Linked DNA regions of Methanotorris igneus Kol 5. The main gene of each other region encodes a partner of the protein of the gene in region 3 in a complex. Links are inferred from orthologs where the notes say so. Each region holds a gene or a part of one and is shown on either strand. Other genes may lie near its edges.

Region 1 (2,763 bases), 270 kb from region 3 along the record:
TCTTGGGACCCCATTTTACTCCCGCATCTGGGCAGGAGTATAAAAACAAACTCCCAACCGAAATCGTACTGACTTACAAGATTAAACAATTAGCAGTTATACATTATTATTGTATATATAGTTTTCTAATACATTATTGATCACTAGTAATCACAAATACACATATAAAACACAACAGTTTCAAACGGCTCATCTTCAGGTAAAAATTTTTAAGATTAAAGTCATAATTTTAAATAAAATTAAATTTCATAAAAATTACGTAATTTATACTACAAATGAGTATTAACTAAGTATTCAAAAAAATTTCAAAAAATTATTTTTACTCTAATTCCCACCACATATTTAAATATTTATGAATGTTAATTGATTTTTTATCTTTTTAATGGTATTGCTTTTTAATAATAAAGTTAAAGAATAACATTAAGTAATAATATTTTAGCCTTTACTTCATATTTTTGAATATTTAGCATGAATTAACCTCATCACCTTCTTAATCATTGTAAAGCAATTAAAAAACACAAAACCCATAACATTTAAAGAATTTTGATATAACTACATATTTATATGTTTGATGGGAACTACGGTTTCTAAATATTTTTGTGCCGGGACTATATTTTCCATAGTTAAATCATAAACAATCCAAAATATTTTTAGACAACTTATAGTTGACAAGGGAGAAGCTATTAGAGATAGGATTAAACAATACCGAAAAGGATATATATTCCTTCAATAATATTGGGGACATATACGAAACACGGAGAACGGGAAAATCGGTAGGCCATGGGATCTAAATATATAAATTCATTATGTTGAGCAATCGAAACATATTTATATCGCATAATGTAAAATAAAGTATGGCTTTTTTGAGCAGAGGTAGCCTAGCCCGGCCAAGGCGTGGGACTGGAGATCCCATGGGGCTCTGCCCCGCGGGGGTTCAAATCCCCCCCTCTGCGCCACTGATTTTCCCGTTCTTTTTAAATATTTCAACACAAGATTTATTTTTATAAACACGATTATTCTTTGGAGGTGCAACATTGACCCAAGAACAAACAGATTTTAAATATTTAATTAGAATATCCAGAACAGATGTAGATGGTAAAAAGCCATTAGTTCGTGCTTTGCAGGAAATATATGGTATTGGAGAAGCTATGGCTAAAGCTATTGTTAGAGTAGCAAAATTAGACGAAAAAAAATTAGCTGGTTACTTAACAGATGAAGAAGTTAAAAAGATTGAAGAAATTCTCAGTGATCCTGCAAAATTCGGAATTCCATCATGGATGTTTAACAGAAGAAAAGATTACCACACTGGAGAAGATAAACACGTAATTGAAGCAGACTTAACCATAGCTATACAAGAAGATATCAACAGATTGAAGAAGATCAGATGTTACAGAGGTATCAGACACGAATTAGGATTACCATGTAGAGGACAAAGAACAAGAAGTACATTCAGAAGAGGTCAGACCGTTGGAGTCTCCAGAAGGAAGAAATAATCTTCATCCATTAATTTCTAAAAAATTAAATTTTGAAACATCTCTTAATTTTTTAATGGTATATGCATAAGTACTTAAACAAACTCATAGAATTAAACACGGCGCAAACACCCGCAACATTAAGCAACATTAAAAACGTCAAATAGAAGGTGAAACCAATGGGAGATCCAAAAAAACCAAGAAAAAAATATGACACCCCAAACCATCCTTGGATCAAAGAGAGAATTGAAAGAGAACATGAATTATGTAGAAAATATGGATTAGTTAATAAAAGAGAAGTTTGGAAGGCTGAAACAAAATTAAGAAACTACAGAAGACAGGCAAGAAGATTAATTAGCGACACAACAAAACAAGGTGCTAGAGAAGCACAACAATTATTTAATGTATTAAAAAGATACGGTATTCTCAAAAAAGAAAACCCAACATTGGATGACGTCCTTGCATTAACAATTGAAGATATCTTAGAAAGAAGATTACAAACAATTGTATTTAGAAAAGGTTTGGCAAGAACAATAAAACAAGCAAGACAATTAATTGTCCACGGGCACATTGCTGTAAATGGTAGAAAAGTTACAGCTCCAAGTTACATGGTTACAGTAGATGAGGAAGACACCATTGACTACGCACCAAACTCACCATTTGCTTCTAAGGATCATCCTGAAAGAGTAAAAATTATGAGTGTTGAAGCTAAAGAAGGAGAAGAAAGTCAAGAGCAAGTTTCTCAAACTACTCAATAATTAATATTTTAATTTTTTAAAATTATTAATAATAATTATTGATAATATAATTATGTTAATTTTGAATTTAGTAAAAAAATAGAATTCAAGGTGATTATTAATGGCTGAAAAAGTCGAAAGGTGGGGAGTTGTCCACATATATGCGTCATACAACAACACAATAATCCACGTCACCGATATCACTGGAGCAGAAACAATTGCGAGAATTTCTGGTGGTATGATAGTAAAAAACCAAAGAGATGAGGCTTCACCTTACGCAGCAATGCAGGCTGCATTTAAAATTGCAGAAATTCTCAAAGAGAGAGGTATTGAAGCAGTTCATGTAAAAGTTAGAGCTCCAGGTGGACACAAATCAAGAACACCAGGTCCTGGAGCACAAGCTGCTATTAGGGCATTGGCAAGGGCAGGAATTAGAATTGGAAGAATTGAGGACGTTACACCAATTCCACACGACGGTACAACACCAAAAAAGAGTAGGAGGTAAATTACATACTTAATTTCTTTCGTCCTGTTTGAGGTGATGTAGTTTGATT
Region 2 (2,752 bases), 270 kb from region 3 along the record:
CTCTTATTTTTTTCATTTTTCTCACCGTGTTTCCTTTTTTGCTACAATAAAAAATTATGAATAATGAAGTTTATTTAATTAATATTAATTTTGAATTAATTTTCATTTTTGAGATCTGATGCTTCAAGTTCTGATAAAAATGTCTCTGCCTTATTTTTCAATATTTCAACAGCCGTCTTTAATATATCCTCTGGATCCATATTACCAAAAGATTCAACTAAAAATTCAACTTCATCGTCATCAATTTGTTTGTATGTGGCATTACAAGGCTGCCATTTGGCATGGACTTTTCCAATACCAACAGTTGCCTCACATACAAGTTCTATTCTTTGCCCCTCTTTTAATTTTATTATAGGTATGTTTTTAAATGCTACTTCTCCATTTTCAGATTTTAAATCAGATGAATAAACTGTGCAAGGCCCCTCTTTAACTAAAGTAAAGGTTATAACTTCATCTTCACTAATAGGTTTTCCTTTGATTGGTATTAATCCCAACCTATGAGCTAAGATTTCATCATGCATGGATGATGTATTTTCATGAACATAAACATTTTCAATGGCGTAAGTTGGAACTTCAGAAATCATAATTCTTCTTATGGCATTTGAGAATGATATAGGGGCTTTTAATGTGAATTTAAAAATTTCCCCTATTCTGGTTTTTTCTTTTTCTTTAATAGTAATCAAACTACATCACCTCAAACAGGACGAAAGAAATTAAGTATGTAATTTACCTCCTACTCTTTTTTGGTGTTGTACCGTCGTGTGGAATTGGTGTAACGTCCTCAATTCTTCCAATTCTAATTCCTGCCCTTGCCAATGCCCTAATAGCAGCTTGTGCTCCAGGACCTGGTGTTCTTGATTTGTGTCCACCTGGAGCTCTAACTTTTACATGAACTGCTTCAATACCTCTCTCTTTGAGAATTTCTGCAATTTTAAATGCAGCCTGCATTGCTGCGTAAGGTGAAGCCTCATCTCTTTGGTTTTTTACTATCATACCACCAGAAATTCTCGCAATTGTTTCTGCTCCAGTGATATCGGTGACGTGGATTATTGTGTTGTTGTATGACGCATATATGTGGACAACTCCCCACCTTTCGACTTTTTCAGCCATTAATAATCACCTTGAATTCTATTTTTTTACTAAATTCAAAATTAACATAATTATATTATCAATAATTATTATTAATAATTTTAAAAAATTAAAATATTAATTATTGAGTAGTTTGAGAAACTTGCTCTTGACTTTCTTCTCCTTCTTTAGCTTCAACACTCATAATTTTTACTCTTTCAGGATGATCCTTAGAAGCAAATGGTGAGTTTGGTGCGTAGTCAATGGTGTCTTCCTCATCTACTGTAACCATGTAACTTGGAGCTGTAACTTTTCTACCATTTACAGCAATGTGCCCGTGGACAATTAATTGTCTTGCTTGTTTTATTGTTCTTGCCAAACCTTTTCTAAATACAATTGTTTGTAATCTTCTTTCTAAGATATCTTCAATTGTTAATGCAAGGACGTCATCCAATGTTGGGTTTTCTTTTTTGAGAATACCGTATCTTTTTAATACATTAAATAATTGTTGTGCTTCTCTAGCACCTTGTTTTGTTGTGTCGCTAATTAATCTTCTTGCCTGTCTTCTGTAGTTTCTTAATTTTGTTTCAGCCTTCCAAACTTCTCTTTTATTAACTAATCCATATTTTCTACATAATTCATGTTCTCTTTCAATTCTCTCTTTGATCCAAGGATGGTTTGGGGTGTCATATTTTTTTCTTGGTTTTTTTGGATCTCCCATTGGTTTCACCTTCTATTTGACGTTTTTAATGTTGCTTAATGTTGCGGGTGTTTGCGCCGTGTTTAATTCTATGAGTTTGTTTAAGTACTTATGCATATACCATTAAAAAATTAAGAGATGTTTCAAAATTTAATTTTTTAGAAATTAATGGATGAAGATTATTTCTTCCTTCTGGAGACTCCAACGGTCTGACCTCTTCTGAATGTACTTCTTGTTCTTTGTCCTCTACATGGTAATCCTAATTCGTGTCTGATACCTCTGTAACATCTGATCTTCTTCAATCTGTTGATATCTTCTTGTATAGCTATGGTTAAGTCTGCTTCAATTACGTGTTTATCTTCTCCAGTGTGGTAATCTTTTCTTCTGTTAAACATCCATGATGGAATTCCGAATTTTGCAGGATCACTGAGAATTTCTTCAATCTTTTTAACTTCTTCATCTGTTAAGTAACCAGCTAATTTTTTTTCGTCTAATTTTGCTACTCTAACAATAGCTTTAGCCATAGCTTCTCCAATACCATATATTTCCTGCAAAGCACGAACTAATGGCTTTTTACCATCTACATCTGTTCTGGATATTCTAATTAAATATTTAAAATCTGTTTGTTCTTGGGTCAATGTTGCACCTCCAAAGAATAATCGTGTTTATAAAAATAAATCTTGTGTTGAAATATTTAAAAAGAACGGGAAAATCAGTGGCGCAGAGGGGGGGATTTGAACCCCCGCGGGGCAGAGCCCCATGGGATCTCCAGTCCCACGCCTTGGCCGGGCTAGGCTACCTCTGCTCAAAAAAGCCATACTTTATTTTACATTATGCGATATAAATATGTTTCGATTGCTCAACATAATGAATTTATATATTTAGATCCCATGGCCTACCGATTTTCCCGTTCTCCGTGTTTCGTATATGTCCCCAATATTATTGAAGGAATATATATCCTTTTCGGTATTGTTTAATCCTATC
Region 3 (4,408 bases):
CTGCAAGAACATAGTTCATTATACTCTTGTTTCCTATGTATACTGCATTGTTGTCACTCATCTACATCCCTCCCTTTACTATAATTCAATATGAAGATGAGATATATATACTTTTGGATTTTTTAAATTGTATAAGTTTGAAATTTGTTTATTATTTTATGGATAATTTTACTGTTTTTTTAAGGTTTTTTTAATAAAATGTCTATAATTTCATAGGGGTGTTTTAGCACTATAGTATCTTCAAGGTCTTTTAATTTTCTTGTATTCTCGGCGTCAATCTTTCTAACCCTCATTTTTATTTCTTTTCCAGCTATTACTGCATCGTATTGGCAAATCTCTTTACATTTTCCACATCCAACACATTTAGATAAGATTATCTCCATGAAACTTTTAGAAGAAGTTTCATCAAAATTCACAACAATTGCATTATTCTTACAAACTTCCACACATGCCTTGCACAGTGTGCATTTTTCCCTATCTATTGAAAATGGTAACCTTGTTGTTACAATTCCCTCCTCATAATCAACTGGAACTATTATACATTTAACAAATCCCTTTCCTGCCTGAGCAATGGCATTTGTCACTAAGGTATCTGCTATTCCATTTACAACCTTTGCCACTGTGTTTCCAGTTGTTGGTGTTGATATTAGGTAATCATATTTTCCAAGCGATAATCTCCCAGTTATTGGTGCTGAATAAGGGTGTTCTCTCTCAAAAATCAACTCCTCATAGTAGTTGTTATTTGATATTTTATATAAATCCTCCATCAACCCATACATCTTAACAACTTCTTCCCCAGCCCTTGAAACCAATGTAGTTATTTTTATCCCATGTTTCTTCAATTTTTTCATAACTTCAAAACTCTCCCTCAATAAATGTCCTGCTCCAGTTATACACCACACTACTTTCATAACTCCACCAAAGTGTGTTTGATATTTTGATATAAATATGAACAAATGTCCGACCCCAACCAATATATATATGTTTTTAGGTAATATTTTTTCTACATAAATAAACATTAATATATTATTTTCATTAGGTCATTTTTGCATTATCATTATAATCAATAATTCTAATTTTACAAATCTAAGGTGATAATCATGGAAAATAATGAGAATCAAGTATCTCAAAAGAGATTAACCTCAAAAGCAAAAAGAATACTAAGAGCAAAATCTCATGAAATAAAACCCGTAGTTTGGATTGGAAAAGAAGGTGTAGATAAGGTCATTGAAGAAGTGAAAAGGCAATTAAAAGATAGAGGTCTTATAAAAGTCAAAATAAGAAGAACGGCATTAATATATATGGACAAAAAAGAGATCGCCGAAAAATTAGCAAAAGAAACTGATTCAGAAATAGTAAGTATCGTTGGGCATGTGATAACTCTATTTAGACCAAGAGAAGGTTGGAAGAGATATACATCAAAGAAGACTAAAAAAGAGAAAGAAAAAGAAAAAGCAGAACAGTTTATTGCAGAATTTGAAAAACTTAGAAAGGGAAAATTGTAGAAATTTTAACTTAAGTGGTTAAGCGTAATATATATATACATGATTGTAGAATTAATATTGAGATTGCCCGGCGAGGATTCAATGTTCTTTTTTTGGATTAAGTTTATAAATTACTAATGTAATTTTAAGATAAACATGAAGTATTCATTATCAATACATAACAAGCGATAGGCATTGCAAAATGTTTTAATAACAACTTGCCCTCCTGCAAAACTAAAAAACCAAGTGAGGTGTTGACATGGTAACAGTGTATGATGTCCCACCAGCATTGTTGATAGAAAAAACTGCAAAAAAATTAAAAGAAATGGGTTTAAAAGAACCTTCATGGACTCCATTTGTTAAGACAGGTGCTCACAAAGAAAGAAGACCTGAAAATCCAGATTGGTGGTATATAAGATGTGCATCAATTTTAAGAAAAATTTACATTAATGGTCCTGTTGGTGTTGAGAGATTGAGAACTGCTTACGGTGGAAGAAAGAACAGAGGTCACGCTCCAGAGCACTTCGTAAAAGGTAGCGGAAACATCATAAGAAAAGCACTCCAAGAATTAGAAAGATTAGGATTAGTTGCAAAAACAAAAGAAGGGAGAGTTATAACACCAAAAGGGCAATCATTATTAGACAACACTGCAAAAGAAGTTAGAGATGAAATTATCAATGAAATTCCAGAGTTAGCCAAATACTAAAAATTTTTACTAATAACTTTTTTGATTGTTAAGTCAAAAATATTATAAACTACTACTTCACATAAACTACTTCATGTAGATGATGTATTTGGTGTATAGTTGTTTGCCTTACAAATGAACGAAAACTTCATTAAATTATATGAAGTAATTAATCTTTATTTGGAATTTTACAATTGATTTTTGGCAAACAACTATAATTTTGGTTGTTTCATTATAAATGACCGCAATCTCCAATGAAATTAAAAGCATAAATTATGCTTCATTTGGAATTTTATAATTAATTTATCGTTCTTTCAAAAATTTATTATATTCAAATAACTATAAAAATTCTGCAAATGACATGATTTTACCACATATTTAGCAACAAAAGGGGATTTTATATGGATTTAGAAGAAATAAAAAGACGCAAACTGTTGGAGATGCAGAAAAAACTTGAAGAGCAAGAAAAACTCCAACAGTTGCAAGAACAACAAATGCAATACCAACTCCAAAAACAAAAAATTTTAAGACAAATTTTAACCGAAGAAGCAAGATCAAGACTTGCAAGAATAAGAATGGCAAAACCAGAATTTGCTGAGCAAGTAGAACTACAACTAATACAACTTGCCCAAATGGGTAGGTTACCTATCCCAGTCACTGATGAGCAGTTAAAACTTTTGCTTGATAGAATACATGAAGCAACAAAAAAGAAAAGGGAATTCAAGATAATTAGAAAGTGAATGCTATGGAGGCATATGTATTATTCAGCGGTGGGAAGGATAGCTCATTATCTGCAATTATATTGAAAAAATTGGGTTATGATGTTAAGTTATTAACTGTAAACTTTGGTATCCTCGATTCCTACAAATATGCTCAAGAAACTGCTGAGATCTTGGGTTTGCCGCATGAAGTTATAACCCTTGAAAGAGAAATACTTGAAAAATCAGTTGACATTATATTAAAAGACGGCTACCCATCAAATGGTATCCAATTTATTCATAAAAAGGTTTTAGAAATTCTTGCTGATAAGTACAAGATTCTTGCAGATGGAACAAGAAGAGATGACAAAGTTCCTAAGTTAAGTTACTCTGAAGTCCAGAGCCTTGAAATGAGAAAGAACATCGAATATCTAACCCCATTAATGGGGCTTGGGCATAGAACCATAAGAAAATTAGTTAACGAATATTTCATAATCTCCGAAAAAGAGAGCGAGGAATTACCAAAATCTGATTATGAAACTGAAATTAGAGCACTTATGAGATTGAAAGGGTATGATCCACTCAAATACTTCCCAAGACATAAACAATCAAGGGTTATTGGATTAAAAAAAGAAATATAAAAGTTTAAAGAGGTGAGAGGAATGGCAAGCAACAAACCATTAGGGAAAAAGTTGAGATTAGCAAAAGCATTAAAACAAAACAGAAGAGTTCCATTATTCGTAATTCTCAAAACAAAAGGTAGAGTAAGATCACATCCAAAAATGAGATTCTGGAGAAGAAGCAAATTAAAAGCATAAATGTCTAACTTCTTATTATTTTTTATACATTTTAGATTCGTAAATTTAAATAAATGTATGACTAAATCCCAAATTAATAATTTATTAAAGGGTTAACGATGTTCAAAATTCCATCTACGCTAATATCATCTATTTTATAATACTTAAACCCATATCTCTTAGCGATTTTATCACCAATACCTATTTTTATGAATGATTTTGGTTCTGTATCTATTAATATGACGTTTATTCCTTCTTCTGCAATTTTATCACAGATATCAAAGACCTCTTTTATATAATCTTTTTTAATAGCTACATTTGGCTTAAAATCACTAATGAATATCATAATTGGTATTATGTTCGGATTTTTCCTCATTTCATTTTTAAAAACCTCATATGCCTTTAAAAATGCTTTTGAAAGGGGTGTTTTTCCACCAGTTGGGAGTTCTTTGAGTAATTTCTCTCCAAGTTCAACAGATGAAGTGAAAGGCAAAACAAGTTCTGCCATATCTTTTCTAAACGCAATCATTCCTACTTTATTTCTTTTTTGATATGCATCCATTAAGAGAGACAAAACTGCTCCCTTTGCAGCTTCCATTCTCCTCATCGCACCCATAGACCCACTCGCATCAACAACAAACAGTAAATGAGATGATATTTTTCTTTCTCTAACCTTTTCCCTTAAATCATCTTTTGTAAGATACAATGCCAAATTTTTGTCCTTAAATTTCTCTCTTCTTTCTT

What was found. Proteins that work in one complex are often made in the same cells at the same time.
Region 1: METIG_RS02920 (region 3) and METIG_RS04250 share a complex: the UniProt entries of both Methanocaldococcus jannaschii proteins name them as parts of the 30S ribosomal subunit. The link is inferred for Methanotorris igneus Kol 5 from one-to-one orthologs.
Region 2: METIG_RS02920 (region 3) and METIG_RS04255 share a complex: the UniProt entries of both Methanocaldococcus jannaschii proteins name them as parts of the 30S ribosomal subunit. The link is inferred for Methanotorris igneus Kol 5 from one-to-one orthologs.

The regions. Positions count from the first base shown.
Region 1 is NC_015562.1:875,496-878,258, forward strand. It holds METIG_RS04250 (30S ribosomal protein S13), read left to right. Parts: upstream 1-1,034; coding sequence 1,035-1,493; downstream 1,494-2,763. Other genes in the region: METIG_RS09550 (hypothetical protein), read right to left, coding at 1-49; METIG_RS04255 (30S ribosomal protein S4), read left to right, coding at 1,652-2,230; METIG_RS04260 (30S ribosomal protein S11), read left to right, coding at 2,331-2,714; METIG_RS04265 (DNA-directed RNA polymerase subunit D), read left to right, coding at 2,758-2,763. UniProt on the Methanocaldococcus jannaschii protein: Located at the top of the head of the 30S subunit, it contacts several helices of the 16S rRNA.
Region 2 is NC_015562.1:876,184-878,935, reverse strand. It holds METIG_RS04255 (30S ribosomal protein S4), read right to left. Parts: upstream 1,790-2,752; coding sequence 1,211-1,789; downstream 1-1,210. Other genes in the region: METIG_RS04250 (30S ribosomal protein S13), read right to left, coding at 1,948-2,406; METIG_RS04260 (30S ribosomal protein S11), read right to left, coding at 727-1,110; METIG_RS04265 (DNA-directed RNA polymerase subunit D), read right to left, coding at 96-683; METIG_RS04270 (50S ribosomal protein L18e), read right to left, coding at 1-16. UniProt on the Methanocaldococcus jannaschii protein: One of the primary rRNA binding proteins, it binds directly to 16S rRNA where it nucleates assembly of the body of the 30S subunit. With S5 and S12 plays an important role in translational accuracy.
Region 3 is NC_015562.1:603,086-607,493, forward strand. Bases 611-3,466 are described here. They hold METIG_RS02920 (30S ribosomal protein S19e), read left to right. Parts: upstream 611-1,743; coding sequence 1,744-2,190; downstream 2,191-3,466. Other genes in these bases: METIG_RS02910 (dihydromethanopterin reductase (acceptor)), read right to left, coding at 611-911; yhbY (ribosome assembly RNA-binding protein YhbY), read left to right, coding at 1,101-1,505; METIG_RS02925 (DNA-binding protein), read left to right, coding at 2,571-2,909; METIG_RS02930 (DUF7411 family protein), read left to right, coding at 2,915-3,466. Outside these bases: DNA-binding protein Alba, read right to left, coding at 1-61; more of METIG_RS02910, read right to left, coding at 180-610; more of METIG_RS02930, read left to right, coding at 3,467-3,508; METIG_RS02935 (50S ribosomal protein L39e), read left to right, coding at 3,530-3,685; METIG_RS02940 (vWA domain-containing protein), read right to left, coding at 3,759-4,408. UniProt on the Methanocaldococcus jannaschii protein: May be involved in maturation of the 30S ribosomal subunit.